DNA from 4 places in the Geminicoccus sp. genome. Region 4 is predicted to be linked to each of the others. Evidence: riboswitches for the same ligand, from Rfam matches in the RefSeq annotation. Region 4 holds a riboswitch; each other region holds the start of a gene.
What was found. Region 4 has a riboswitch for thiamine pyrophosphate ahead of thiO (glycine oxidase ThiO). Riboswitches for the same ligand answer to the same signal wherever they lie in the genome.

Region 1 (7,209 bases), on a different contig from region 4:
CAACGTCATCCAGTCGCTGGAAGGGCTGGGCGCCGGGTTCCAGCTCGCGAGCCATGACCTGGACATTCGTGGTGCCGGCAATCTGCTTGGCGACGAACAGTCCGGCCATGTGAAGGAGGTAGGCTTCGAGCTCTACAACTCGATGCTCGAGGAGGCGATCGCGGCAGCCAAGGCCGGCGCGCAGGGCGGGCCGGACGAGGCACCGACCGACTGGACGCCGCAGATCACGGTGGATGCCGCGGCTCTCATGCCCGAGAGCTGGATCGGCGATGTCGATCTGCGGCTTGCCATGTACCGCCGCCTGGCTTCGCTGACCGAGCTCGAGGAGATCGACGGCTTCGCGGCCGAGCTGGTGGACCGGTTCGGCAAGCTTCCGCCCGAGACCGAGAACCTGCTCGCCATCATTGCCGTCAAGCTGCTGTGCAAGCGTGCCAATGTGGCCAAGCTCGACGCAGGACCGAAGGGAATCGTGCTGAGCCTCCACCAGAACAGGTTCCCGCAGCCGGACAAGCTGATCGGGCTGATCTCGGACAGCAAGGGCAAGATGAAGGTCCGCCCGGACCACAAGATCGTCTTCGTCCAGGAAACGAAGAGCCCCGGCGAGCGGCTCAAGGTCGCGAACAGGCTCATGGACCAGCTGGCACGGCTCGCGGCCTAGATGCGGACGGGCCAGCTCTCCATGCGATAGGCGCTGTCCCAGAACATCCACTCGTACTGGCACGAGCGGTGGTAGGCCTGCCTCATCGCGGCGGTGGTCGACGGCGATGCCTCGGCCGCCAGACGGTCGGCCACGTCCTCCACGGCGAGGACCGCATCCCCGAAGCTCTGGTCGGCGTAGGTCTCGATCCAGGCGGAGAACGGGTTGTCGGCGACCGTGACCTCGGCGATCCGGCGCCCGACATCCCAGTAGATGCGGAAGCACGGCAGGATCGCCGCCACGCCCACCGCCAGCCCATCGCGCGCGATGCTGGCCTGCAGGAAGTCGGTATAGGCCAGGCAGGTCGGTGACGGCTCGGCCATGGCCACCTGCTCGGGCGTGATGCCGAACAGCTCGAAGTAGCTGGCATGCAGCGCCCGCTCGACCTGGATCGCACCGTCGGCCGACTTGGCGAACAGCGAGATGGTGGCGGGCTCGGGTGCGACCGAGGCGATCCTTGCCAAGACGCGGCCATACTCCAGCAGATAGATGGCGTCCTGGACGACGTAGTGCTGGAACCGCCTCGGCTCCAGCGTCCCAGCGGCCAGCTCCCGGTTGAACGGCAGCGCCAGGATACGCTTCAGCAGGTCCGCGGTTTCATGGCGCATGGAGGCCGAAAAGGAGACGGTCATCTGGGGGTCCAGAGGTTGTGGAAGTGGTGGACAGGACCGTGGCCGTGGCCGACCGCCAGTTCGTCCGCATGGAGGATGGCGCCGGTCAGCCAGGACTTGGCGGCCCTGACCGCCTCCAGCGGGTCATGCGTGGGCAGGAGTGCCGCGATCGCCGACGAGTAGGAGCAGCCGGTGCCGTGGGTGTTCTTCGTGGGGATCCGGCGCGCCGGCAGCTCCACGACGCGCCCGCCGTCCGCGAACAGGTCCGGTGCGTCGTCGGTGCCAAGATGTCCTCCCTTCAGCACCAGGGCGGCCGGTCCGAGGGCCAGCAGCGGTGGGACCAGGCCATGCATCCCGGCCAGCGTGGTCGGCTCGTCGCCTCCGGTCAGCACGGCCGCTTCGGGGAGGTTGGGAGTCAGCACGGTAGCCAGCGGGCACAAGCACTCGCGCACAGCCGCCACCGCCTCCTCGGCGAGCAGCCGGTCGCCGCCCTTGGCGACCATCACCGGGTCAACCACGATGTTCCTGGCACCATGCGCCTGCAAACGATCGGCGATGATCGCAGCCAGTTCGGCCGTAGCAACCATCCCGACCTTCACGGCGTCGATCCGGACATCAGCGAACAGCGTGTCGATCTGCTGCGCAACGAACGCTGCCGGAACCGGATGCACGCCCGTCACGCGCTGCGTGTTCTGGGCCGTCAGCGCGCTGAGCACGGCGCAGCCATAGGTCTGCATGGCCGCGAACGTCTTGAGGTCCGCCTGGATGCCGGCACCGCCGCTGGGATCGGAACCGGCGATGGTCAGGATGTTGTGGATCAAGAGGCGCCCCTTTCACGTGCATCCCGGACAGCGCTCAAGAGCTGCCGGGCTGCAGCCTCGGGATCAGCGGCATGAGCCACGGCCGTCACCACCGCGATGCCGTCGGCACCGGCCCGGATGGCGTCGCCGGCGTTGTGCAGCCCGATCCCGCCGATCGCCACGACCGGAAGATCCAGTCGGCCGCGGATGCACCGGAAGGCCATCGCCCCCAGTGGCGGCGCCGCGTCCAGCTTTGTACTGGTCGCAAAGATCGGGCCAAGGCCGACATGGTCCACCACCGCCGGATCGACGGTCCCGATCTCATCCATGCTCGTGACGGACAGTCCGATGATCGCGTCGGGACCGGGGATGGCCCTGGCGGCAGGGGACGGCAGATCGTCCTGGCCGACATGCGCACCGTCAGCACCGGCCGCGAGCGCCACGTCGACCCGGTCGTTGACGATCAGGGGAACGCCCATCCCGGCGACCCGGGCCCGGATCGCACCGGCCAGTTCGATCAGGCGGCGCGCGCTGGAAGTCTTGTCCCTGAGCTGGAGGATCGTGGCTCCGCCACGAGCGGCGGCATCGGCGAGATCCGCAATGCGCGCCGGTGGCGTCGTGGCCGTGTCCAGCACGACATAAAGGCCAAGATCCACATGACGCCTCACGTGAGCTTCGCCCGCCCGATCAGCATCGTCCGGTCGATCCTGGCCAGACTGTCCAGGATGCTCACCTGCAGCGAGCCCGGCCCTTCGCTCTGGCCGCATACCAACTCCCCGGCGACCCCGAGGATGGTGCAGGCGGCAAGCGCCGCCAGGATGCGGTCTTCCTCGACAGCCAGACAGGCTGCGGTCAACGCGCTGAGCGTGCATCCGAGGCCGGTGACGCGGGTCATGCGTTCGTCGCCGTTGGCACAGGAAACAACCCGCTCGCCATCGGTTACGTGATCGACGGCCCCGGTGACGACCACGCAGGATCCCGTGGACAGAGCCAGCCCGCGGGCGGCATCGAGTGCCGCATCGCTGCCCGTGGTGCTGTCGACACCCTTGGTGGTGCCGGAACTGCCCACGAGCGCCATGATCTCCGAGCCATTGCCCCGGATGACCGCCGGCCGGTGGCGAATAAGGTTGTGGGCCGTCTCGGTGCGAAGGCGCGTGGCTCCCGCACCGACCGGGTCCAGGACCCAAGGCTTGCCCGCACCGTCCGCCTTGGCGACAGCAAGATGCATTGCTTCGATCCAGGGCCGGGACAAGGTGCCGATGTTCACGACCAGGGCGTCGGAGATCGCGACGAACTCCTCGACTTCCTCCGCGGCATGCACCATGGCCGGTGACGCGCCCACCGCCAGCAAGGCATTGGCCGTCGAGTTCATCACGACATAGTTGGTAATGTTGTGGACGAGCGGCCGGCGGCTTCTCAGCGCATCGAGCACCCGTCCCACGTCCTGGGACATCTTCCTTGGCCTCCCTTCGCTGGCATGACCCAGATCAGGTTCAACGGGTTTGATCTCAGTCCGCCGGTCACGACGAACACCCCTTGGCGGGCTTGAGGATGGTCCGATTGCGACCGATGTCAACCGCAGGCGAGCGCCCGCATTGTCAACCAGAAGGAAGCGTCCGCACGTGAACGTCCTGCTCTATCTTCATGACAGCGCCCTGCTCCACGACACGGGACCGGGCCATCCCGAGCGGCCGGCGCGCTACCGGGCGGTCGTCGAGGCGCTGGATCAGCTGGACGCCCCGTGGCTGCTTCGGCAGGAAGCCCCGGAGGCATCGATCGAGCAGGTGAAGCGCGTCCATGACGTTGCCTATGTCGACGCCCTCCTGGAGGCCCTGCCGGACCAGGGCCTCGTGCAGATCGACGCCGATACCATCGGCTCGCCCGGCAGCCGCGAGGCAGCCTTGCGCGCGGCCGGTGCTGCCGCCTCGGCGGTGGATGCGATCTTGTCCGGTCGGGCCAAGCGCGCCTTCTCGGCAATGCGGCCGCCTGGGCATCATGCCGAGAGCAACCGTGCGATGGGCTTCTGCCTGTTCAACAGCGTAGCCGTGGGCGCAGCCCAGGCTCGTACCGTGCATGGTGTCGGCAGGATCGCGATCGTCGACTTCGACGTCCACCATGGGAACGGCACCCAGGAGATCTTCTGGTCCGATCCGCAGACGCTTTACGTCTCGACGCACCAGTCACCACTCTACCCCGGCACGGGAGCCGACAACGAGCGAGGCGCACGCGACAACATCCTGAACATACCCTTGCGCTCGGGCACCGACGGTACGTTCTTCCGCAAGGTGGTGGCCGACCGCGTCATCCCGGTGCTCGACCGGTTCGCGCCGGAACTGCTGCTGATCTCGGCAGGGTTCGACGCGCATGAAGCCGACCCGCTTGCAAGCCTGCGCCTGACGGAGGAAGACTTCGCCTGGGTGACGAAGCAACTCGTCGCCGTGGCCGACCGTCATGCGCAGGGGCGGGTAGTATCGGTGCTGGAAGGCGGCTACGACGTCGACGCGCTCGGCCGGAGCGTCAAAGCCCATGTCTGCGCGCTCGCTGGCCAAGAGTGAGCGGAGGAAGAGCAGCCCTGTGACCGAAACGAACAAGCAGATGAGCTTCGAGGCTGCGCTCGGAGAACTGGAGAAGCTGGTTCAGGAGCTGGAGCGCGGCCAGCTGGACCTGGACGATGCGATCTCGGCCTATGAGCGCGGTACGGCACTCAAGGAGCTGTGCCGGCAGAAGCTGGCGGACGCGCAGATGCGGGTGGAGAAGCTGTCGGTGAACGCCGCTGGCGAGCCCCGCGTCGAACCCTTCGATCCCTCCCGCTGACGTCGGCCGTCCACCTTGCTCACCAGCTTTCTTCAGGATACGGCCGCCAGCGTGGAGGCGGAGATCGACCGGCTGCTTGGTTCGCCTGCGGATCACGCGGCGCCGAGGCTGGTCGAGGCCATGCGTTACGCGGCACTCGGCGGCGGCAAGCGGCTGCGGGCAGCACTCGTGCGAGCCGTGGCGGATGCCCTGGCCGGCGCTAGCCAGTCGAACTGGATGGCCACCGCTGCTGCGATCGAGGCCGTACATGCCTACTCGCTGATCCACGACGACCTGCCGGCCATGGACGACGCGTCCACGCGCCGTGGCCGCCCAGCCTGCCATCTCGCCTTCGATGAAGCGACCGCGGTTTTAGCCGGTGATGCTCTGCAGGCGGTTGCGTTCGAGTGGATTGCCGGGGACGCGCGGCTGCCGGAAATTGCCAGGCTGACGCTGATAGCGGGTCTGGCTCGGGCCGCCGGCGCTGCTGGCATGTGTGGCGGGCAGATGCTCGACCTGCAGGGCGAGGCGAACCCGCCGGATCTGGCAGGCCTGGAACAGATGGAGCGGCTCAAGACCGGCGCCATGATCGCCTTTGCCGCTGAAGCCGGTGCCGTCATCGCCGGTGCCGATGCGCCGGTCCGCCACCACGTCGTCGGCTGGGCGAGATGTCTGGGGCTCGCCTTCCAGATCAAGGACGACCTGCTGGATGTGGAAGGCGACGGCAGCGTGACAGGCAAGGATGCGGGGCTGGATGCCGTGCGCGGCAAGACTACATTCGTGAGTCTGATGGGTGTGAAAGCCGCGCGTGAACGGCTTGATGTGCTTGCTCTTGAGGCGAGCCACCATCTCGGCGATCTGGGCGTAGAGGTGAACTTGCTCGATTCCATCTTCCACTACGTCGTCACGCGTGATCGCTGAACCGCACATGTCCTGGAGCCGGCGGCAGCATGCCCGACACTGATTTGCTCGATCGAGTCTCGACGCCCGACGAATTGCGTCGACTCCCGAAGACGCAGATTCGCCAGCTCGCGGACGAGCTTCGGCGCGAGACCATCGACGCCGTGTCCGTCACGGGAGGGCATCTGGGCGCTGGCCTGGGCGTCGTCGAGCTGACCGTGGCGCTGCACTACGTGTTCGACACGCCGCGCGACATCCTGATCTGGGACGTCGGCCATCAGGCCTACCCGCACAAGATCCTGACCGGCCGGCGCGACCGGATCAGGACGTTGCGCAAGCCGGGAGGCTTGTCCGGCTTCACCCGGCGCAGCGAGAGCGCCTACGATCCATTCGGCGCCGCCCACAGCTCGACGTCGATCTCGGCCGGCCTGGGATTTGCCGAGGCGATCCGGCTGAACAACGAGGACCGCAACGTCGTCGCCGTGATCGGCGACGGCGCCTTTTCAGCCGGCATGGCCTACGAAGCCATGAACAATGCCGGGACCTCCAAGGCCCGCCTGATCGTCGTGCTGAACGACAACGACATGTCGATCGCGCCGCCGACCGGCGCGATGAGCGGCTATCTGTCTCGCGTCCTAGCGAGCCATGAGTTCCGCGAATTGCGCGACGTGGCCAAGCGGGTGGTGAAGCACCTGCCCGGGCGTCTGCAGAACGTGGCGCGACGGGCGGACGGACTGGCGCGCGGCATGGCCACGGGCGGCACGCTGTTCGAGGAGCTGGGCTTCTACTATGTCGGCCCGGTCGACGGCCACGACGTCGACCAGCTCGTCACGATCCTGGAGGAGCTTCGGGACGATGCCGAGAAGGGCCCCGTGCTGCTTCACGTCAAGACGCAGAAGGGGAAGGGCTACCTCCCGGCCGAGCGGGCGGCAGACAAGTACCACGGCGTCACGAAGTTCGACGTCGCCACCGGCGCCCAGGTCAAGTCCGGCGGCAACCTGCCCTCCTATACCTCCGTTTTCGCACGCAGCCTGATCACCGAGGCAGAGACCGACCCGTCCATCGTGGCAGTGACGGCAGCCATGCCGTCAGGTACCGGCCTGGACCTGTTCGGCCGACGCTTCCCGGGCCGGGTCTACGACGTCGGGATCGCCGAGCAGCACGCGGTGACATTCGCGGCAGGACTTGCCTGCGAGGGCATGAAGCCGTTCTGCGCGATCTATTCGACCTTCCTGCAGCGCGCTTACGATCAGGTCGTGCATGACGTGGCCATCCAGAAGCTGCCGGTACGGTTCGCGATCGATCGGGCTGGCCTCGTCGGGGCAGACGGTGCCACCCATGCGGGCAGCTTCGATATCGCCTATCTCGGCTGCCTGCCCGACATGGTAGTGATGGCCGCCGCCGACGA
Region 2 (7,209 bases), on a different contig from region 4:
TGGGAGGCGGCCGCCTCGAAATGATCCTGATGGCCCTGCTCCTGGTCGCGATCGCCACGGCCATGCGGAGCGTCGGCCTTGTTCTGCTCGTGGCCTTGCTGGTCCTGCCGGGCGTGACCGCACGGCTGCTCACCGACCGGATGACGCGGCTGGTGCCGCTGTCCGCCTTCATGGGAGCATTGGCGGCGCTCGGCGGTACGCTTGCCTCGACCCGCTTTGCCGACCTTCCGACCGGTGCTGCGACGGTGCTGGCGGCGGCAACCCTGTTTGCGATGGCACTGGCCGTTCGGCATGGTTGGCTTGATCGGGCGACAAGCTTGCCTGTGAGGCAGCTACCATGATGATCGACGAGGCGTTCTGGCAGCTGGATTTCCCCGCCATCATGGCCGCCAGCTTCGCGGCAGCGGCCTGTGCGCTGGTTGGCAGCCTGCTGGTGCTCCGGCGCGAGTCACTGGCGGGTGACGCGCTGTCGCACCTGGTGCTGCCAGGCATCGTGGTGGCCTGGGTCGTGACCGGGTCGCTCGCAGCCTGGGCGATGCTGGGTGGTGCACTTGCCGCGGCCCTGCTCGGAACCAGCCTGCTGGCGGCCCTTGGCAGGCATCGCCTGATCGGACCTGAAGCGGCCACCGGCATCGTCTTCACCACGATGTTCGCTGCCGGGGTGGTGATGTTGTCGCAATGGGTTGGACGACGCGTCCATCTTGATGTCGACCACGCACTGTACGGAAACCTGGAGGGCGTGGTGTGGCCGGACCTGACGAGCCTGGCTGGGCTGCTGAACATTGACGTGCTGGCGCAGGCACCTCGCCAGCTCCCTATGTTGGCTTCAGCGATCGTCGTCGTCGCAGCATTGCTCTGGATGCTGCGCAAGGAGATCGTGCTGGCCAGCTTCGATCCGGAGAATGCCGCGCTCCTGGGTGTCCCGCCAGGTCGGATCGACCGGCTGGTGGCGCTGCTCACGGCGACGGTGGTCGTGGCCTCGTTCGAATCGGTCGGCGCAATCCTGGTGGTGGCCCTGTTAATTTGCCCGGCTGCGACAGCCCGGCTCCTGACTGACCGCTACGGCCGGCAACTGCTGCTCGCGACCGCGATCGGCCTGGCTGACTGCTGGATCGGCTACCTGATCGCGGTCGCGGGACCGCCGATCCTCGGCTACGATCTGGCCCTGGGAGCCGCCGGCACGATCGCGTTCGTGTCCGGCTTGATGCTGGGGATTGTGCTGCTGGTGCAGCGAGCCATGGTATCGCCCGGTCGAGGCTCCGCCGGACCGGAAGGTTGGACAAGGGCAGGGACGTGATCGCGCGACGGCAGCAACTGGGAGATGCGGAACTGCAGGCGGCGGGCTTCGGGCAGGTTCGCCATGCGCATCGGACCGAGATCGCCGAGGACTATGTCGAGCTGGTGGCCGACCTGATCGATGCGAAGGGTGAGGCGCGGGCGGTCGATCTCGCCGAGCGCCTGGGCGTCAGCCAGGCTACCGTCACCACGCAGGTCTCCAAGCTCGTGCGGGAAGGCCTGCTGTCGTCGGAGCCCTATCGATCGGTGTTCCTGACGACGGCCGGACGCGATCTGGCCGAGGCATGCCGGCGCCGGCACCGGATCGTGCTGGCCTTCCTCGACGCGATCGGGGTTCCGCCCGAGGTCGCCCATGTCGACGCGGAGGGGATCGAACACCACGTCAGTGACCAGACCCTGGGCGCGCTGGAAATGGCCACGCGCCGTCTGACAGGGCAGGGATGATCAGTTTGCTCGACCGTCGTCGCTTCATCGCTGGATCCGCCAGCCTGGCCACGCTTGCTAGCTCCGGTGTCGGTGCAGCCGTTCTCTCCGCTGCTATCGGCGGTTCGCATCCGGCCGCGGCGCAGCGCGCGTTCCGGCTCTTCGACACGATGCGGTTCGACGGGAAGCCGGATGATCTTTCAGTCTGCGGCCTGGAGCCGCTGCGCACCGTCTATGTCGGTGATTTCTGGCCGGGCCGCGACCGTGACAAGCCGGATTTCGGCCACATCGAAGACGTCCTGGTGCCGAAGCTGGCCAAGCACAATTACGAACGGCTCGTGCTCGACATCGAGCACTGGGAGGCTGATCAGGTCGACGATCTCGTGGAGATCGTGAACCTCATGCGCAAGCTGATGCCAGGCACCCGCTTCGGCTATTACTCACTGGTGCCTGTGCGGGACTACTGGGCATTCCAGCCGGGCAAGGAGGGGCGGTTGATCGTCTATGCCGAGCAGAACCGGCGCTGGTCGAAGCTCGCCGACGCCGTCGACGACCTCTATCCGACGCTCTACGCATTCTACAAGGACCGGGAAGGCTGGGTGAGGATGGCCGACGGCACGGTCGCGGCCGCCAAGGCGATCGGCAAGCCGATCTATCCCTATCTCTGGCCGCAATATCACGACAAGAACAAGAAGATCGCCCGCGAGATCATCGAGGGCGACTTCTGGCTGCAGCAGCTGGATAAGGTCTACGATCTCGGCTGCGACGGTGCCGTGATCTGGGGCAGCCTGGCGGGTGGGCGGACGCCGGATGGAAAGATCGCGCGGCTGCCATGGGACCCGGACGCACCTTGGTGGGTGCAGACCCAGGCGTTCGCGCGGGAAAAGGATATCGCGAAGGCAGGCTGCCGGTGACCAACTACCAACTCGATCGCGCCATGCTGGATTGGCTCGCCGAGGGCGAGCGTATCGCGGCCACGCCCGAGGGCGCTTCGTTCGACGAGATCCGCGAAGGCTATCGCCGCGCCTGCCGACATTTTGCAGCCCCTCATCCAGCCGGGCTCTCCAGCGAGGACTGGGCATTCGCGGGCGTGCCCTGCCGGATCTACCGGCCGGCCCGGTCGAGCGGCGCCTGCATCGTCTGGTTCCATGGCGGTGGGTGGGTGGTGGGCGATCTCGAGACGCATGACAGCGTCGTCGCGGATCTGGCCGATGGTGCCGGCTGCGTTGCCGTCGCGGTCGAATATCGCCTGGCGCCCGAGCACCCCTTCCCGGCAGCCTTCGACGACGCGCTGGCCGTGTTCCGGGCGGTGCGCGACGAAGCGTCGGGGCTGGGCATCGACCGGGAGCGGATCCTGCTGGCCGGCGACAGCGCAGGGGGCAACCTTGCCGCTGCCGTGACGCAGGCATTGCGGGATGCGGGCGAGCCGGGACCGGCAGGCCAACTGCTGGTCTACCCCGCGCTCTCCAGCGATCAGACGCTGCCATCGCGAATCGAGATGCATGATGCTCCCGGTCTGACCACGGTCGATATGCTGCACTATCTCGAGACCTATCTTGGGCGCACCGCTGACGAGAGCGACCGCGACGATCCGCGCCTGTTCCCGGGTGACGCGCCAGCACTGCCAGGCCTGCCGCCTGTGTTCATGACGGCTGCGGAGTACGACCCGCTCGCCTCCGACGTGTCGGCGTTTGCAGGCAGGTTGCGCTCCGCGCGCGTGCCGGTGGACGCGGTGGTCGAGGCCGGTCTGCCGCACGCCTGGCTGCGCGCGCGCCATCATGCGGCACCGGCCGCCGCTGCCTTCGAGCGACTGGTGACGGCGGCGCGACGGCTGGGCGCGGCCGGAACCGGCGAAACCGGCAGTACGTTCAGTGCCGGACAAGCCGGAGGACTCGACATGGCCGATATCACCTACGAGATCGTGCAGCACGATCATGGCTGGGCCTACAAGCTCGGTGACAGCTTTTCCGAGACCTACAATACCCACGACGAGGCCCGCCGCGCTGCGGAGGACGCGGCTGTCCGGCAGGAGCAGGCCGGCGACGACGAGGTCATCGAGTACCAGGATGCCGATGGGAAGTGGCATCAGGAGAAGGCGGGGGGCGGGGACCGGCCGACCACCCACGTGAAGGGGTGACCGAGACACGCCGATGGCCGCCGCTTGTCTTGGAGCGCGGCGGGCAGTAATGGGCGCGCATGTGACCCGCGGGGTGCCGGCCTTGCTGCCGGCTGAGACGCACGAGCGAACCCGAGGAACCTGATCCGGATCATGCCGGCGTAGGGAATGGGCAGCCGCCGCGACAGGACCGGCCATGCGCACCTTCCCTTCGTATGGAGGGAAGAATGAAGCGCAAGCTCGCCGCCACCGTCCTTGGTTCGATGACGATCATGTCCGGCGTCCAGGCCAAGCCGGTGCTCGACGTCTATACCTACTCGTCCTTCACCAGCGAATGGGGGCCCGGCCCCGAGCTTGAGAGGCGCTTCGAGGCGAGTTGCGGCTGTGACCTCGTCTGGACCTCCGTGGATGACGGCGTCGCCATCCTGTCCCGGCTGAAGCTCGAAGGAGCATCTTCCAAGGCGGACGTGGTGCTCGGGCTGGACAGCAGCCTGACAGCCGAAGCGAAGGATGGCGGCTTCGTGGCACCGCATGGCCAGGACCTGAGCGGGCTTACTTTGCCGGTAATGTATGACGATCCGTCGTTCGTTCCCTACGACTGGGGCTACTTTGCCTTCGTGTACGATCGCACCCGGTTGCCGAACCCGCCGAAGAGCCTGGCCGAACTGGCTGATGCCCCGCCCGATCTGACGGTCGTTATCCAAGATCCGCGGACGAGCACCCCAGGTCTGGGCCTGCTGCTCTGGGTGAAGGCCGTTCATGGCGAGGATGCCAGGGCCTACTGGGAGAAGCTGGCCCCGCACATCCTGACGGTGACGTCGGGATGGAGCGAGGCCTACGACCTGTTTTTGAAGGGCGAGGCGTCCATGGTCCTCAGCTACACGACCTCGCCCGCCTACCACATGGTTGCCGAGAGCAAGGACGACATCCAGGCGGCACCGTTCACGGACGGCCACTATCTGCAGGTCGAGGTGGCGGCCTTGGCGAAGAACGCCCAGGAGCCGGAGCTCGCCAAGCGCTTCCTGCAGTTCCTCCTCTCGTCGGACGCCCAGTCGATCCTGCCGACCACCAACTGGATGTATCCCGCCAAGTCGGACGGCGTGGAACTGCCCGAAGAGTTCAGCCGGCTGATCCAGCCGGGCAAGGCGCTCCTCACCAATGCCGAGACGGTGCGGGTCAACCGCGCTGCATGGGTGGACGAGTGGTTCGCCGCACTGGGACGCTGATCGGCAACGTCACCGCGCTTCTGGTCGGCCTCACGCTGTTCCTGCCGATCCTGGCGCTCCTGGCGACGGGACTGCAGGAGGCGGGACAGGGCGGACGATGGCTGGACGGGCGAACGCTCCTCACCCTTCGCTTCACCTTGGTGCAGGCTACCCTGTCGGCACTACTGGCGGTGCTGCCGGCGGTACTGGTTGCACGGGCCCTGGTGCGGCGCTCCTTTCCTGGTCGCGATCTGCTCGAGCGCTTGCTGGCCCTGCCGGTTCTGGTGCCTGCCCTTGTGGCAGGAAGCGCGCTGCTCGTGCTGTTCGGCCGGCGCGGTTGGGTCGCCGAGCTGTTCGGCATGCTCGGGATCCCCTGGCCGTCGATCTATGGCCTGACGGGCATCCTGATCGGCCACGTCTTCCTCAACTTGCCACTCGCGGTGCGCATCCTGGCTCCTGCCTGGCGCGCCGTGCCGGCGGAACAGTGGCGGCTGGCCCGACAGCTTGGCCTGGGGGATCTAGCCCGCTTCCGGCTGATCGAGTGGCCGGCCCTGGCGCCGCGCATCGCGCGTGCGCTCGGCATCGTATTCATGCTCTGCTTCACGAGCTTCGCCCTGCCGATGACGCTTGGTGGCGGGCCAGCCGGAACAACCATGGAGGTCGCGATCTACGAGGCGCTGAGGGTCGATGCGGACCTGGTGCGCGTGGCCGTGCTGGCGCTGCTGCAGATCGCGCTGTGCAGCGTGCTCGTTGGCATTGGGCTGGGCGTGCGGACCATCCGCAGTGGTGTGTCGACGGGAGCGCCACCGAAGCTGCGGGTCGAGGATGGTCTGCTCGCAAAAGCGCTGGATGGTCTCGTATTGGCAGCCGCCCTGCTGTTCCTCGGTGCGCCGCTGCTGGCCCTCCTGCTGGAGGCAGCGGGTGGGCCCTGGTGGAAGGTGCTGAGCGCGCCGATGTTCCTGGTGGCCCTGCGCAACAGCGTGGTGGTGGCGCTGGCGGCGGCACTGATCTCCCTGGTGGCGGGAAGCCTGCTCGTGCTGGGTGCGCGCGGCCGGGCCGGGTTCTTGATGCGGGCCGGGGAATATGTCGGCTCGATCCCGCTGGTGACCCCGGCCCTGGCCCTGGGTGCCGGCCTGTTCTTGTTGCTGCGGCGCGTGGTCGACCCTGCCGAGGTGGCGCTGCCGGCGATTGCGCTGGCCAACGGCCTGATGGGGCTGCCCTATGTTGTCGCCATCCTCGGACCTGAGGTGGCGAGGCGCGAGATGGAGCATGGCAGGCTGTGCCGGGCGCTCGGGATCGGCGGCGCCACGCGATGGCGGCTGATCGACCTGCCGACCCTCCTTCCCGTGGCCGGACTGGCCGGTGGCCTGGTGGCTGCCTTCTCGCTGGGCGACTTCGGGGTGGTGGCGCTGTTTGGTGCGGACGAGGCGAGGACGCTGCCCATGCACCTGCACCTTCAGGCTGGCTCGTATCGCTCCGCCGATGCGGCCGTCACCGCTGTTGTGCTGGTGGTGCTGGCCGCGGGCCTGATGTGGGCCGTCGAACGGGGGCTGGCGCATGCTGTGCGTCGATGACGTCCGCTTCCGGCACGAGGGCACGGAGTTCCACTACGAGCTGTACGTCCCCAAGGGATCGATCACGGCACTGATCGGTCCGTCCGGTGGCGGCAAGTCGACCCTGCTCGACCTCATCGCCGGCTTCCTGGACCCGACGAGCGGCCGGATTACGATTGATGGACAGGACGTGACGAGCGTGCCGCCGGCGCTGCGCCCGGTCACGAGCCTGTTCCAGGACCACAACCTGTTCGGCCACTTTGACGTTTTCACCAACGTCGCCCTCGGGATCCGCCCCAATGCCCGACTCTCCGCATCCGAGCGAAGCATGGTGAACGACTCGCTGGCGAGACTGGGAATCGGGGCGCTTGGCAGCCGGCGACCGTACGAGCTGAGCGGCGGCGAGCGCCAGCGGGCGGCCCTGGCGCGCTGCCTCGTACGCAAGCGACCGCTGCTGCTGCTCGACGAGCCGTTCGCGGCGCTTGGCCCGGCCATGCGCCGGGACTTCCTGGATCTGGTGGACGAACTGCGCCGGGAGGAGGCGTTGACCGTCGTCCTGGTCACCCATCAGCCGGAGGACGCAGCCAGGATCGCGGACCGGCTGGCCGTCCTGGCG
Region 3 (7,209 bases), on a different contig from region 4:
AACGGCATCTCCACCAGGAACTGGGGAGCGCTTCGCGACGACAAGCTGGCGCCGATGGTCAATAAGGCCTTCAAGGGCGAGTACCCGCCAGGCTCGACCTTCAAGATGATGATCGCACTGGCCGGCCTGGAAACCGGTGTGATCAAGCCGGACACCCGGATCCGCTGCTCCGGGTCGACCTGGCTCGGCCGGATCGAGTTTCACTGCTGGAAGAAGGGCGGCCATGGCGCGGTCGACCTCCAGCGTTCGCTGGAAGTTTCCTGCGACGTCTACCATTACGAGGTTGCCCGACGGCTAGGTATCGACCGTCTGGCAGAGTACGCGCGCCGCTTCGGGCTGGGCGAACGGACCGCTATCGACTTGCCAGGCGAGCGGCCAGGCGTCATGCCGACGGTAGCCTGGAAGAAGGCCAAGCTGAAGCAGCCCTGGCACAAGGGCGAGACCCTGATCTCCGGCATCGGGCAAGGCTATGTGCTGGCCACGCCGCTGCAACTGGCCATCATGACCGCCCGCCTGAGCAATGGTGGCTACAAGGTCAGCCCTTGGCTGGTCCGTGGCGGCCCGCGCCATATGGCCTGCTGTGGTGCCATGGCCGAGCCGGTAGGGGTTGCCAAGGAGCATCTGGATCTCGTCCTTGGTGGCATGCACCGTGTGGTGAACAGTCCGGCGGGCACCGCGCGTGCCGCTGCCCTCCTCACGCCGGGCGTCCAGATGGGCGGCAAGACGGGTACCTCCCAGGTGCGCCGGATCAGCAAGGCCGACCGGCTGTCCGGCGCCTACAAGCGCAAGGACATCCCCTGGGAACAGCGCGACCATGCCTTGTTCGTGGGCTACGCGCCCTTCACGGAGCCCCGCTATGCGGTGGCCGTGGTGGTCGAGCATGGCGGGGGCGGCTCCGCCGTGGCGGCACCCATTGCGCGCGACATCCTCGACCGCGTCCTGCAACTGGACGGTCAGCCCGTCCAGGCGCCGGACGGCAAGTCCGCCTGAGGACCTGCCATGGAAGAACGGCTGCGGGCGACCGACCTATCGCTGGGCGAGAAGATCCTGTCGATCAACTGGCTGCTCGTCGCGCTGCTCTGCGTGATCGGCGGCATCGGCTATGCGGTCCTGTATTCTGCCGCGGGCGGCTCACCGGAACCCTGGGCCTTCCGCCATGCCGTGCGCCTTGCCGCCGGGATCTGCGTCATGCTGGTCCTGGCCATGATCGACGTGCGCTTCTGGTTCAGGATCGCCTATCCGGTGTTCATGGTGGGAGTGGCGCTGCTCCTGGCAGTCGACCTCTCCGGAATCGTCGCCAAGGGCGCCCAGCGTTGGATCGATCTGGGCCCAATCCAGCTCCAGCCGTCCGAGGTCATGAAGATCGCCCTGATCCTGGGACTGGCGCGCTGGTTCCATGCCGGCTGGCTGGACGACGTGAAGCGGCCGCTGTTCCTGGTCCCACCCCTCCTGATGGTGGCGGTGCCGGTAGCACTCGTGATGCTCCAGCCCGACCTTGGCACCGCCATCACCTTGATCTCGGTGGGCGGCACCCTGTTCTTCGCTGCAGGCGTACGCTGGTGGAAGTTCGCCCTGGTGATCGCCATCGGCCTGGCGGCCCTGCCGGTGGGCTGGGAGATGATGCATGACTATCAGCGCCAGCGGGTGCTTACCTTCCTGAACCCGGAAGAGGACCCGCTGGGCTCCGGCTATCATATCATCCAGTCGAAGATCGCGTTGGGTTCGGCCGGCCTTTGGGGCAAGGGCTACCTGCACGGCTCGCAGGCCCAGCTCAATTACCTGCCCGAGAAGCACACGGACTTCGCCTTCACCACGCTCGCCGAAGAAACCGGCTTCGTGGGTGCCACTTTCACGCTCTTCCTGTTCTTCGCGGTCGTGGTCCTGGGCATCGTCGCGGCGACCCGGGCCCACAGCCAGTTCGCGCGGCTGGTCATCATCGGGCTCAGCATGAACTTCGCCGTCTACGTCGTGATCAACACGTCGATGGTGATGGGCTTGATCCCGGTCGTCGGCATTCCGCTGCCGATGATCAGCTATGGCGGCACCGCCATGCTGACCGTCCTGCTGGGCTTCGGCATCCTCCTGTCCGCCGACGTCCACCGCGACACCCCGATCCAGCGTTTCCCGAAAAGCTGAGCCGGCCGACAAAGCCTGTTCCCAAACCGGGGACGAGAACCTATCACCCACCCATCCAAGGGGAGTCCCGGCAAGGGGCTGAGAGGCCATCGGCACATCCGTGCAGCATGGCGACCCTTCGAACCTGATCCAGTTCACACTGGCGAAGGGATGGGAACAGCATGCAGATCAGCCAGGCACCGCCCGTTGTCCGCTCCCCAGAGGAGCCGCCGCGCCTGCTTGGACCCGAGGTGGAGGTGGAGGTGCCCCACCTCGTCTATGGCGGACGCCCTGTATTCCAGGACCTGCGGCTGCGGCTTCCGGCCGGCAAGTGGACCTGCCTGCTTGGTCCGTCCGGCGTCGGCAAGACCAGCCTGCTGCGCCTGATCGCCGGTCTGGAAGCCGGTGCCGTTGTTCGTCCGGACCCGGGTCGCCTTGTCGGCAAGATCGCGCTGATGGCCCAGCAGGACCTGCTGCTGCCCTGGCTGAACGTGCGCGACAACGTGCTCCTTGGCCACCGGCTCCGCGGCAGATCGCGCGATGCCATGAAGGTTCTGGCCGCCGAAGCCGATGCGCTCCTCGCGCGGGTGGGGCTGGCCGGCAAGGGAGATGCGTCGCCGTTGGTCTTCTCCGGCGGCATGCGGCAGCGCGTCGCCCTGGCACGCACGCTGATCGAACATCGGCCGGTCGTCCTGATGGACGAACCGTTCTCGGCCCTGGATGCGGTCACCCGCCATCGCCTGCAGGATCTCGCGGCCGAGCTGCTGGCCGATCGCACGGTCCTGCTGGTGACGCATCATCCCCTGGAAGCCATCCGGCTGGGACACCGCATCTGGGTGATGGCTGGCAACCCCGCGAAGCTTCGCGGGCCGATCGAGCCATCCGGTCCCACGCCGCGCGATCCAGCAGATCCCGGCGCCATCCGCCTGCAGTCAGACCTCATGAAGGAACTTCTGGCATCGGCCGAACTGGTAGAAACCCAATGAGCCTGTTCCGTCCGGCTGTGACGGCTGTTGGCCTGCTGTGTTCGTGGCAACTGGTGGTCTGGCTGAGCGGCGTGCCGCCCTTCATTCTTCCGGGTCCCCTCACGGTGGCGCTGGCCGGCTGGCGCAACTTGCACCTCCTGGCGGAGCACGCCGCCACGACCGGCCTGGAGATCGTGCTCGGCCTCCTCATCGGCAGCCTGATCGGCGCCCTGGCTGCCCTCGTCCTGGTGAGTTCCGCACCTGCGAGGCGGTGGCTGCTTCCCGTGCTGGTGATCAGCCAAGCATTGCCCGTGTTCGCGCTGGCCCCGCTGCTCGTGCTGTGGCTGGGCTATGGCCTCCTCTCCAAGGTCGCGATGGCGGTCCTGATCATCTTCTTCCCCGTGACGCTCGCCTTCTTCGACGGGCTGCGCCGCACCGAGCGCGGTTGGCTGGAACTGGCGCGGGTCATGGATGCACCACCTTTGGCTGTGCTCCGGCAGATCCGCGTTCCGGCTTCGCTGCCAGCCCTCGGATCAGGTCTCCGGGTGGCCGCCGCGGTGGCACCGATCGGTGCCGTCGTCGGGGAATGGGTCGGCTCGTCGGGCGGCCTGGGCTACCTGATGCTGCACGCCAACGCACGGATGCAGGTCGACCTGCTGTTCGCTGCGCTCGTGGTGCTGTCCGCCATGGCGCTCAGCCTCTGGTGGCTGGTCGACCGGGTCATGACCCGGTTCAACCGCTGGCAACCCGCCAGCTACCAGACCAATCGATAGAAAGGATCCCGAACCATGCTGCGCCTTTTCGCGCTGGCGACGCTGTTCCTGTGCGTGGCGGGCACTGCCCGGGCGGCTGACAGGCTCACAGTCCTGCTGGACTGGTACGTCAACCCGGATCACGGTCCGCTGGTGGTCGCCCGGGAGAAGGGGTTCTTCGCGAAGGAGAACCTCGAGGTCGAACTGATCGCGCCGTCCGACCCGAACGATCCGCCGAAGCTGGTCGCGGCCGAGCAGGCTGATATCGCAGTTACCTACCAACCCCAGCTCCATCTCCAGGTTGCCGCCGGATTGCCGCTCGTCCGTATCGGGACCCTTGTTTCCACGCCATTGAACACGGTGGTGGCGCTGGCCGACGGCCCGATCTCGTCGCTGGCCGACCTGAAGGGCAAGCGCGTCGGGTTCTCGGTGGCCGGCTTCGAGGACGTGCTGCTCGGCACGATGCTTAAGACCCATGGACTGAGCCTTGCGGACGTCAACCTGATCAACGTCAACTTCTCGCTGTCGCCGGCCTTGATCAGCGGTCAGGTCGATGCCGTGATCGGCGCCTTCCGCAACGTCGAGATCCCCCAGATGGCGCTGCTCGGCCATCCCGGCCGTGGCTTCTACCCGGAGGAGGAGGGTGTGCCTCCCTATGACGAGCTGATCTATGCGGCCCACCGCGACGGCCTGGACCGCCCCGAGCTGCGGAGGTTCCTGCGTGCCGTCGAGGCGGCGACGCAGTGGGTGCTCAACCATCCTGGGGAGGCTTGGGAAGTGTTCAAGGCGACCGACGCAGCGCTGGACAACGAAGCAAATTACCAAGCTTGGCTCGAAACGGTCCGGCGGTTTGCGCACAGCCCCGCGGCGCTGGATCAGGGGCGCTACGACCAGTTTGCCACGTTCCTGAAGGAACAGGGCCTGCTGCAGGAGGTCCCCGAGCTGTCGAGCTATGCAGTCGACCTGAACGCCACGAGGTAGGCCCGGCTGCCGGGCTCCCGTGTCAGGCCAGCCAGGAGTAGAGCCGTTCCCTGGCCGATTCGCGCAGCGTCACGATCAACAGGCGGATCGTTTCCTCGAACAGCTGGTTGGCCTGGTCCTGTTCGGCCGGGGCGGTGGTGCCGGCCAGAATAGGGCTGGTCCGGGAAACCTCGCCGCCTGCTCTGGCCAACTCCAGGCCGCTCGGATCCACGATCACGAGGTCAGCCGCAAGGCGCGACCACAGTTCGCGCGTCGGCTCAAGACCGAGCTGGCTCGCCACATCGCCGCTTGCAGGAAGAGCGCGAACGCGGAGGTCGGCCGCCACGATCTCGACCCTGACGACGTCATTGCCGCCCATGGGCTGAACTGCACTTCGCAGCGCAGCCTGGACGCGCTGGCGCAACTGCTCCTGCCGCCGCTCCGCCGCGACGTCGCCAGAGGTCGATCCGGCCGCGAGGGCGGACACGACGTCCACTCCACCGACCGCGAGACGGATCGGCTCCAGGGGCGGCAGCGGCGGGACGGAAGGTGCAGCCGAGCAGCCGACGACGGAAGCTCCTGCAGCCAGCAGCAGACTGCGCCGGGCGAGGCCCACCTAGTGCCGGGTCTGGTGGCGGATCGATCCGATCGAGTCCGCTTCGAACCGATAGGTGCGGTTGCAGAACTGGCAGGTCGCGGTGATCGAGCCATCCTGCTGCTGCATGTCGGAAACTTCCTCAGCGGAGAAGCCTCGGATCACCGCTGCAAATCGCTCGGCGCTGCAACGGCAGCCATGCGCGAGCTGCAGGGGCGGGTAGACCCGGACGATCTCCTCGTGGAACAGCCGGTGCAGCACCGTGTCCACGTCGAGGGCCGGGCCGATCAACTCGTCGTCCGTCACCGTGCCCAACAAGACCATCGCGCGACGCCAGCCGTCCTCGTCGGTGATGTCGATCGGCGCATTGCCGCCCTCGTCGGGCAAGGCCTGAACCACGATGCCGCCGCCCTGCCAGCTGCCGTCGATATCGCGCTTGAGCGCAAAGCGCATCCCAGTACGCACCTGTTGCGAGCGCTGGAAATAGGTGAGCATGCAGTCGGTGAGCGAGGCACCTTCGAGCTCCACGATGCCCTGCTGCGTCTCGCCACCCACGGCCGACTGGTCGAGGGTGACTGCCAGCAGCCCGTCGCCGCAGAGATCCCCGATCTCCTCGGACGGAAAATCAGCACCTTGCTCGAAGGAGGCATAGCCGCGGATCGCACCCTGGTTGGTGCAGTCCGCGACCATCAGCGTCACCGGCCCCTTGCCGCGCACCTGCAGGCTGAAGCTGCCGTCGAACTTCAGCTCGCCCGCCAGGGCCGAGGCGAGCAGGACGAGCTCACCCAGGCTGCGCGCGATGGGATCGGGATAAGCGTGTCGCTCCAAAATCTCGTCGATCGCCGGCCCCAACCGCACGAACCGGCCACGAAGGCCGGTCCGGTCGAGCTGGAATGGCCGGCTGCTGTCGATTGGCACATGTTCGGCGCTGCTCACGCGCGCATTCCCTCCAGGCACCAGGCGAGGATTGCCTTTTGCGCATGGAGGCGGTTCTCCGCCTCGTCGAATACGACGGACTGGCGTCCATCGATCACGGAGGCGGTGACCTCTTCACCACGATGCGCAGGAAGGCAGTGAAGGAAGACCGCTCCTTCGTTCGCCTTGCCCATCAGATGGTCATCCACCCGGTAAGGCTCAAGGATCCGATGGCGAACGTCCGCATCGGCCTGCCCCATCGATACCCAGGTATCGGCGATGACTCCGTCCGCGTCCGTCACGGCCTCGATCGGATCGCGCAGCACGCGCACGCGTCCCTGATGCTTTTCGGCCCATGCCACCACCTCGGGTGCCGGCTGGAGCTCACGCGGGCAGGCGATGTCCAGGCGGAAATCGAACCGCACGGCGGCGTGGATGAAGGAGTGGCTGACATTGTTGCCATCGCCGGTCCAGGCCAGCTTGCGCCCGCGGATCGGACCCTTGTGCTCCTCGAAGGTCAGGACGTCGGCCATGATCTGGCAGGGGTGGCTGAAGTCGGTCAGGCCGTTGATCACCGGCACCGTCGCATGGTGCGCCAGCTCCAGCAGCTTCTCGTGGGAGTCGGTGCGGATCATGATCGCATCGACGTAGCGCGAGAGCACCTTGGCCGTGTCCGCGACCGTTTCGCCGCGCCCCAGCTGCATCTCCTTCGACGAAAGGACCACCGGATGCCCGCCTAGCTGGCGCACGCCGACCTCGAAGGAGACGCGCGTGCGGGTAGACGGCTTCTCGAAGATCATCGCAAGCGAGCGTCCTGCCATCGGCAGGCTCCGGTCGCGTCCGTGCTTCAGCGCCGTGGCACGCTGCAGGATCGACCGGAGGTCACCAGCTTCGACCTCGCTCAGAT
Region 4 (7,209 bases):
GCAGCCTTCCTCGATCGCAAGGCGCCAGTAGTCGTTGACGATCAGTTGGACCCCGTGAACCCGCGCAAGGTCACGTGCCGTCCGCACCAGCTGCCGGAGCTCTGCCCCAGGCATGTCCTTCATGCGCAACTGAACTAGCCGGACGCCCTGTGGCAGGAGGCGCTCCAGCCAGCGCGGATGGTCCACGATCAGGTAGAATGGATCGAGTTGCATCGTTCAGTTCCGAAACGCCGTGCCCAGGAGCGGCGTCGACGGAGCGGCCATGTCTCGCGGTTCCATCGGATCCGCGAGAAAGGCTTCACGCCCGGCCTCGACCGCCAGCCGGAAGGCTGCAGCCATGCGGGCAGGCTCGCCCGCCTTCGCGACGGCCGTATTCAGGAGGATGGCATCGTAGCCAAGCTCCATCGCCTGCGCGGCATGCGACGGCAGACCGATGCCGGCGTCCACGACCAGCGGTATGTCCGGAAAATGGGACCGCATGCTGCGCAGGGCGAACAGATTGTTCAGTCCCCGCCCCGAGCCGATCGGCGCTCCCCAGGGCATCAGAACCTGGCAGCCGGCCTCCAGCAGCTTTTCCGCCACGATCAGGTCGTCGGTCGTGTACGGAAACACCTGGAAGCCGTCCTCCGACAGGATCCGCGCCGCTTCCACCAGCCCGAACACGTCCGGCTGCAGCGTATCGTGATGCCCGATCACCTCCAGCTTGACCCACGACGTGCCGAAGACCTCGCGCGCCATCTGCGCGGTGGCGACGGCTTCCTTCACGGTATGGCAGCCGGCCGTGTTCGGCAGGACCTTCACGTCGAGCGAGCGGATCAGCGACCAGAACCCCTGGCCGGCTCGCCCGGCCCCGGATTCGCGCCGCAGCGAAACCGTGACCACCTCGGCACCAGCCGCCCGGACGGCCTCCGCCAGGATGGCCGGCGAGGGATACTGCGATGTGCCCAGCAGGAGTCGTGACGTCAGCTTCGTGCCATAAACATCCATGATTGCTCAGCCTCCTTGCATGGGTGCAAGAATCTCGACCTTGTCACCCTCCTCTAGGCTCGTCTCGTTACGACGTGGCACGGGCACGAAGCTGCCGTTCACGGCGGTCGCGACCACAATGTTCCCGTAGCCCAGCTGTTCCAGCAGATCGGCGAGCACGACCCGGTCTGTCTGGACCGGCTCTCCGTTCACGATCAACTTCATCCCACCTCTCTTTCTTCATCCACAAGATATTGATTAGGCTTGCCTTCCGAGACTAGTTCATCTGCTACACGAGCTAGGACCGGTGCGAGCAGAAAGCCGTGTCGGTAGAGGCCGTTCAGGTAGAGGGTTCGGCCGATCTGCCGGACGCGCGGGAGGTTGTCGGGAAAGGCCGGGCGTGCATCGGCACCGAGTTCGACGATCTCTGCTTCTCCAAACGCCGGATGCAGCGTGTAGGCGGCATTGAGGAGTTCCACGGCCGATCGCACCGTCACGCGGGTCCGGTCGCCGCTCTCGATGCTGGTGGCCCCCACCATGAAGTGCCCGTCATCGCGGGGCACGATGTACAAGGGGAAGCGGGGGTGCAGGAGCCGTACGGGCCGCTGCAGGGAGATCTCGGGGCAGCGGAGGATCAGCATCTCGCCCCTGACGCCCCGCAGGTCCGCCAGATGGTCTCGGGCTGCCAGGCCGCGGCAGTCGATCACCCGGTCGGCTGCGGCCAGATGCTGGCGTGCATCCACCCCGAACCGAATCACCACACCCTGCTCCTGCAAGCGCGAAGCCAGCGACTGCAGGGCCTGGCGAGGATCGAGATGCGCCTCATCGGGAAAGAACAAGGCCCGGCCGAAGCGCCCGCCGAGATCTGGCTCGAGTTCGCCGAGTTCCGTGCCTGAGAGCGGCCGGAAATGCGAGGTGCGCCGCGCGAACCGGTCGAGCTCCCGCTCGTCGCGCCTGGGAGCCACGACAAGGCTGCCTCGCTGGACGGTCTGCGGGTGGACACGAGGCCAGTAGGAAAGCGCCTCCTGGCCGAGGTCGGCCACGATCTGCTCGGCACTTTCCCGCTCGCACCAGGGAGCCAGCATTCCACCGGCATAGCGGGAGCAGGACGCAAGGCCGAGCCCAGGACCCTGCTCGAGCACATCGACGTCGTGGCCGCGTTCCGCCAGCGCAAGCGCTGCGGTCAAACCGGCGACACCTGCTCCCATGACCACGATATGCATCGATCGGTACGCTCCCCAGCCTGATGGCGGGAGGTCGATCTCTGCCGGATTGCAGCGGTCACCCATCCCTACGCCAGCATGAACTGGATCAGGTTCGAAGGGTCGTCATGCCGCACAGCAGGCTGTGCCGATGACCTCTCAGCCCCCTCGCGGGGCTCCCCTAGGTGCTCTGAAGGTGATGTCGATCGCGGCCGAAGTCAAACACCTGGGCTGCCTGGCCCCTCACTTTCGGGCGTGAGCCCGCTTGGCCTTCTGCACCGGCAGCGTCTGCTCAGTGCGGAAGAAGCCGGTCCAAGGGTCACTACCGAGGTGGCCCAGACGGTTCGCCACGTTGTTGACGTTGAAATGCGGACCCCGGACGTCGACATCCAGTTCATCCCAGGCCAGTGGCGTGGAGACCGGCGCACCGGCACGGGCGCGCGTCGAGTAGGCGCAAACCGCCGTGGATCCGCGTCCGTTGCGCAGCCAGTCGACGAAGACCCGCCCGGCCCGCAACTTCTTGGTCATCGTCGCGGTGTACAAGGCGGGGCTGTCCTTCGTCATGGCCGCCGCAAGCTCATGGGCGAAGTTCTTGGCCTGCTCCCAGTCCGCCGACGGCTTGAGTGGCACGACCACATGGAGTCCCTTTCCACCGGTCGTCTTCAGGTAGCTTTCCAGCCCCTGCACCTTCAGGCGCTCGCGAACGTCGAACGCCGCCTGTTTGACCTGTTCCCAATCCACATCATCCCCGGGGTCCAGGTCGAACGTCACCTGGTCGGGATGATCCAGGTCATCGATGCGGACACCCCATGGATGGACCTCCAGGACACCGCCCTGCACCAGGGCCACCATCCCGTCCAGGTCCTGGATGGTCAGTACCGTGTCACCACCATTGCCCGGATTGTCGAGCACGGTCACGGCCCGGTTCATGCCGCGCCAGGGCGATTTCTGGAAGAAGCATTTCTGGCCCACGCCATCGGGGCAGCGCATCAGCGACAGCGGACGCGCCACCACATGCGGCGCCATCCACTTCCATATGTCGGCATAGTAGTCGACGAGGCCCTGCTTGGTGACGCCGTCCTCCGGCCAGTAGACCCTGTCCGGGTGGGTCAGCTTCACCCTCGCCTGTTTCGGCTCGGCCGGGGCCTTGGGTAGAGCCTTGGCTGAAGCCTTTCTCGCCGGCGCGGGATCCTCGCGGACGATCTCGGTCGCCGGTTTATCGTCGCGCAGGCCGCGGAAGGAGGCGTGCCGGAGCAGCAGATCGCCGGTCCAGCCCCTGAACTCCACTTCCGCCACCAGTTGCGGGCTGACCCAGTGCACGTCCCGGCTGCTTCGCTCGGGCCGCTCCTTGAACGGCATCTTGGTCTCGTCGAGGGAGCGCAAGCGCTCCCAGAGCTCCCGCGCCATGGCACCGCCGAAGCCGGTGCCCACCCGCCCGGCATGTACCAGCTTCCCATCGTCGTAATAGGCAAGCACGAGGGAGCCGATCGCTCGCGGCGCCGCGGTGGAGGGTACCCAACCGACGATCACGAATTCCTGCCGGTCGCCGCACTTCGACTTGATCCAGTCGCCGCTGCGCCCCGAGCGGTAGGGTGCAGCGCGCAGCTTGGAGACGATGCCTTCCAGGCTGAGCCGGCAGGCATGCTGCAGCACGAGATCGCCCTGCTCCGGAAACGATTCGCTGAAGCGAAGGGGCTGGGAGTCATGACCGAGGCCCGCGAGCAGCTCCCGCAGCCGGCGCTTGCGCGTGTCCAGCGGTTCTGCCCGCAGGTCCAGCCCGTCCTGGAAGAGAAGGTCGAAGGCATAGTAGCGGAAACGGTCGGTCCGGCCGGCAGAGAGATCCTCACGCAAGGCGACATAATCGGAAGCGCCCGCCTCGCCCTCCACGACCACTTCACCGTCGATGAGATGGTCGGTACCGGGAAGTGCCGCGAAGGCTGCCGGGATGGCCGAGCCGAACGTGCCGGTCCAGTCCAGGCCGGAGCGCGTCAGGAGCACGACACTGTCTTCCTGAATCCTTGCCTGGATCCGATAGCCGTCGAACTTGATCTCGTGAAGCCAGCGGTCCCCGACGGGCGGCTTGGCCTCCAGCGTCGCGAGGCATGGCGGCACGAAGTCGGGCATGGCGGTGGTTGTTCTGGCGCTGGAACGCGCCGCGCGACGCCTCGTGGGTGCCGTTTTCCCTTTCACGCCGGCAGGCGCCGGCTTGGGTGAAGCGTCCTGCCCGATCTCGTCGTTCGACCGGCCGCTCAGCACCGAGTTCGGCGCCTCTTCCAGGATGTCTGGCGCGTTCTCGGGCCGGGCGTGGTCATCGCGCTGCTTGATCAGCAGCCAGTTGTCGCGTTTCTCGCCTCGCTGCCGGTGCATGCGCACGAGGTGCCAGGATCCATGCAGTTTCTCGCCCGCCAGCTCGAACGAGAGACGCCCCTTGCTCAGGCCCAGATGCGGGTCCGCCTCAGGCTTCCATATCCCGCGGTCCCACACGATGACCGAGCCTGCGCCATACTCGCCTTTCGGGATGGTGCCCTCGAAATCACCGTAGTCCAGCGGATGGTCCTCGACCTCGACCGCCAAGCGCTTCTCGCCCGCCACGAGACTCGGGCCTCGCGCCACCGCCCAGCTCTTCAGCACCCCGTCGAGTTCGAGCCGGAGGTCGTAGTGCAGCCGTCGCGCAGCGTGCTTCTGGATGACGAAGCCATGGCCCTTGGTGCGAGCCTTCCTTCCCTTCGGCTCCGCCGTCCTCGTAAAGTCTCGCTTGGCGATATAAGCCGCGAGGTCAGCCACGGAGTTCACCCTGCCTTACGTGTCGTCGGCTTCGATGGCGCCTTCTTCTTCGCCGTTGTGGAGCTTCCCGACGAGGAGGATTTGGCTTTTGTTGCCGACTTGGCCCGGCTGGGTGCTGCTGGTTTCTGATCCTCGTTGTCATTCGTGGCGCCGAGGCTCCGCCGCAGGGCTTCCATCAGGTTCACGACATTGCCCTGGTCGCGCGGCTTTGGCGGCGCCTTCGGCTTCTTGCCCTTGGCCTTCGCCTTGACCATCTCGACCAGCGCTTCCTCGTAGCGGTCGCGGAACTCGGACGGGTCGAAGCGGCTGGCCTTGGTGTCGATGATGTGGCTCGCAAGATCGATCAGGTCGCTGGACAGCTTGATGTTCCGGATGTCCTCGAAATAGCCGCGGTCGTCCCGCACTTCCGTGTCGTAGTGCAGGGTGTGCGCCATGATCCCCTTCGAGCGCGGCTCCAGCATCAGGATCCGCTCGCGCCGGTACAGGACGACCCGCGCCAACCCGACCATCCGCCGCGCCCGCATCGCCTCCCGGATGACCACGAAGGCTTCCTCGCCGACCTTGTCGGTGGGGACCAGGTAGTAGGGCGTATCGATGTAGATCTCGTCGACTTCGGCGCGCGGGACGAACTTGTCGATGTCGATCGTGTGGGTGCTTTCCAGCGCTACCGAGTCGTACTCGTCTTCCTCGATCTGGACGTACTGGCCATCCTCCAGCTCGTATCCCTTGACCTGCTCGTCATCCTCAACGACGTCGCCGGTTTCGGCATCGATATACTGGCGCCGGACCCGGTTGCCGGTCTCCCGGTTCAGGGTGTGGAACGAGATGCGCTCCGCCGTGGTGGCTGCCGTGAACATGGCCACGGGGCAGGTCACCAGCGCGAGCTTCAGATAGCCTTTCCAGTTCGGGCGCGGTGCCATCGTCGTGGATCCTCAAAGTACCCGGGCCAGCAACGGGAGGTCTGGCACGCGGTTCCCGAAGAACAGGATCGTCGCGAGAAGTCTCGCCGAAGACGTGCTCTCGGCCGGACCAGCATCAGGAAGGCCGGCGCGGAACAACCAGCTTTGCCGTCAGCGTCTGGACGATGTCGCCATGCTGGTTCCGGGTTTCGCTCCGCAACGTGACCATGCCGCGATCCGGACGCGAGCGTGACGGCCTGATCTCCACCACCTCGCTGTCCACGGTCAGGATGTCGCCCGGCCGCGTCGGCTTCGGCCACGTCAGCTCACAGCCCGCTCCTATGAGGCCACCTGCCAGCGGCGCGCCGCCCTCTACCAGAAGGCGCATGGTGAGTGCCGCCGTGTGCCATCCGCTCGCCGCAAGCCCGCCGAACAGGCTCGACTGCGCCGCGACCTCGTCCAGGTGGAACGGCTGGGGATCGTAGGCTCGTGCGAACGTCCTGATCTCTTCGGCCTCGACAGGAAGCGAGCCACTCCTGAAGCGCTGGCCCAGCCGAAGGTCATCCAGGAAGAACAAGCTAGTTGGCTCGGACAAGAAGGCTTACTCCCGTGGCGCAATGATCCCGGACGCCCGCAAGGCCATGTCGTGGCCGCCATGGCTACGATGCCGGCAATGGAGCAGCGCCAGCTTGACAAGGTCCACGAACACATCCCCGACCGTGCACCCCTCCGCCCGTACCGTCCATCTGCTCCTTGCCATGGCGAATGTAGCGGTCGGCGTCGCAGCCTTCATGGTGATCGGCATCCTGTCGCCAATCGCCGCGACGTTCGGTATCGAGCCATGGCAGGCAGGCTGGCTGATGACGGTCTACGCCATCGTGTATGCGCTTTCGTCGCCTGTCCTGGTCGCCGTCACTGGCCATATGGACCGCCGCAGCGTGCTGTCGATCGGGCTGGCGCTGCTGGTCCTGGGATCGGCCGTCTCGGCAGCCGCTCCGTCCTTTGGCGTCATGCTGGCCAGCCGCACCGCCATGGCGCTGGGTGCCGGGTTGATCACGCCGGTCGGCACCGCGATTGCCGTGGCGACCACCCTGCCGGAGCACCGCGGCCGGGCGCTGGCCACCGTGTTTGGCGGCTTCACCATTGCCCAGGCCCTGGGCGTTCCGCTCGGAGTCTGGCTGGGCTACCAGTTCGGCTGGCGGCTGACCTTCGCCGCGGTGGCCGCCCTGGCCCTGATCTGCCTGATGGTCCTGCGCCATTACGTGCCGAGCGAGATCAAGGTCCAGCCATCCTCGCTGGCGACTCTGGGCAGCGTCCTGCGCACGCCATCCCTGCTGACTGCCGTGTTGTTCATCGCC

Region 1: linked by a shared signal. The riboswitch ahead of thiM (hydroxyethylthiazole kinase) and the one ahead of thiO (glycine oxidase ThiO) in region 4 are both predicted to bind thiamine pyrophosphate.
Region 2: linked by a shared signal. The riboswitch ahead of thiB (thiamine ABC transporter substrate binding subunit) and the one ahead of thiO (glycine oxidase ThiO) in region 4 are both predicted to bind thiamine pyrophosphate.
Region 3: linked by a shared signal. The riboswitch ahead of VHL31_RS13305 (ABC transporter ATP-binding protein) and the one ahead of thiO (glycine oxidase ThiO) in region 4 are both predicted to bind thiamine pyrophosphate.

The regions. Positions count from the first base shown of each region.
Region 1 covers NZ_DATAGQ010000120.1:11,658-18,866, forward strand. The annotation lists gene mfd (transcription-repair coupling factor) at 1-658, shown strand, start outside; gene tenA (thiaminase II) at 655-1,329, opposite strand; gene thiD (bifunctional hydroxymethylpyrimidine kinase/phosphomethylpyrimidine kinase) at 1,326-2,129, opposite strand; gene thiE (thiamine phosphate synthase) at 2,126-2,776, opposite strand; gene thiM (hydroxyethylthiazole kinase) at 2,773-3,561, opposite strand; TPP riboswitch at 3,556-3,655, opposite strand; gene VHL31_RS11105 (histone deacetylase family protein) at 3,731-4,663, shown strand; gene VHL31_RS11110 (exodeoxyribonuclease VII small subunit) at 4,683-4,922, shown strand; gene VHL31_RS11115 (farnesyl diphosphate synthase) at 4,938-5,822, shown strand; gene dxs (1-deoxy-D-xylulose-5-phosphate synthase) at 5,852-7,209, shown strand, end outside.
Region 2 covers NZ_DATAGQ010000213.1:679-7,887, forward strand. The annotation lists gene VHL31_RS23620 (metal ABC transporter permease) at 1-341, shown strand, start outside; gene VHL31_RS23625 (metal ABC transporter permease) at 338-1,297, shown strand; gene mntR (manganese-binding transcriptional regulator MntR) at 1,276-1,740, shown strand; gene VHL31_RS23635 (hypothetical protein) at 1,746-2,633, shown strand; gene VHL31_RS23640 (alpha/beta hydrolase) at 2,630-3,856, shown strand; TPP riboswitch at 3,916-4,021, shown strand; gene thiB (thiamine ABC transporter substrate binding subunit) at 4,063-5,061, shown strand; gene VHL31_RS23650 (ABC transporter permease subunit) at 5,037-6,614, shown strand; gene VHL31_RS23655 (ATP-binding cassette domain-containing protein) at 6,598-7,209, shown strand, end outside.
Region 3 covers NZ_DATAGQ010000137.1:17,785-24,993, reverse strand. The annotation lists gene mrdA (penicillin-binding protein 2) at 1-990, shown strand, start outside; gene rodA (rod shape-determining protein RodA) at 1,000-2,136, shown strand; TPP riboswitch at 2,185-2,304, shown strand; gene VHL31_RS13305 (ABC transporter ATP-binding protein) at 2,298-3,101, shown strand; gene VHL31_RS13300 (ABC transporter permease) at 3,098-3,853, shown strand; gene VHL31_RS13295 (ABC transporter substrate-binding protein) at 3,869-4,813, shown strand; gene VHL31_RS13290 (hypothetical protein) at 4,836-5,279, opposite strand; gene VHL31_RS13285 (Hsp33 family molecular chaperone HslO) at 5,409-6,323, opposite strand; gene argF (ornithine carbamoyltransferase) at 6,320-7,209, opposite strand, start outside.
Region 4 covers NZ_DATAGQ010000236.1:31,491-38,699, reverse strand. The annotation lists gene VHL31_RS25605 (thiamine phosphate synthase) at 1-213, opposite strand, end outside; gene VHL31_RS25600 (thiazole synthase) at 217-987, opposite strand; gene thiS (sulfur carrier protein ThiS) at 994-1,191, opposite strand; gene thiO (glycine oxidase ThiO) at 1,188-2,189, opposite strand; TPP riboswitch at 2,237-2,361, opposite strand; gene ligD (DNA ligase D) at 2,412-4,952, opposite strand; gene VHL31_RS25580 (Ku protein) at 4,958-5,872, opposite strand; gene VHL31_RS25575 (MaoC family dehydratase) at 5,988-6,446, opposite strand; gene VHL31_RS25570 (MFS transporter) at 6,541-7,209, shown strand, end outside.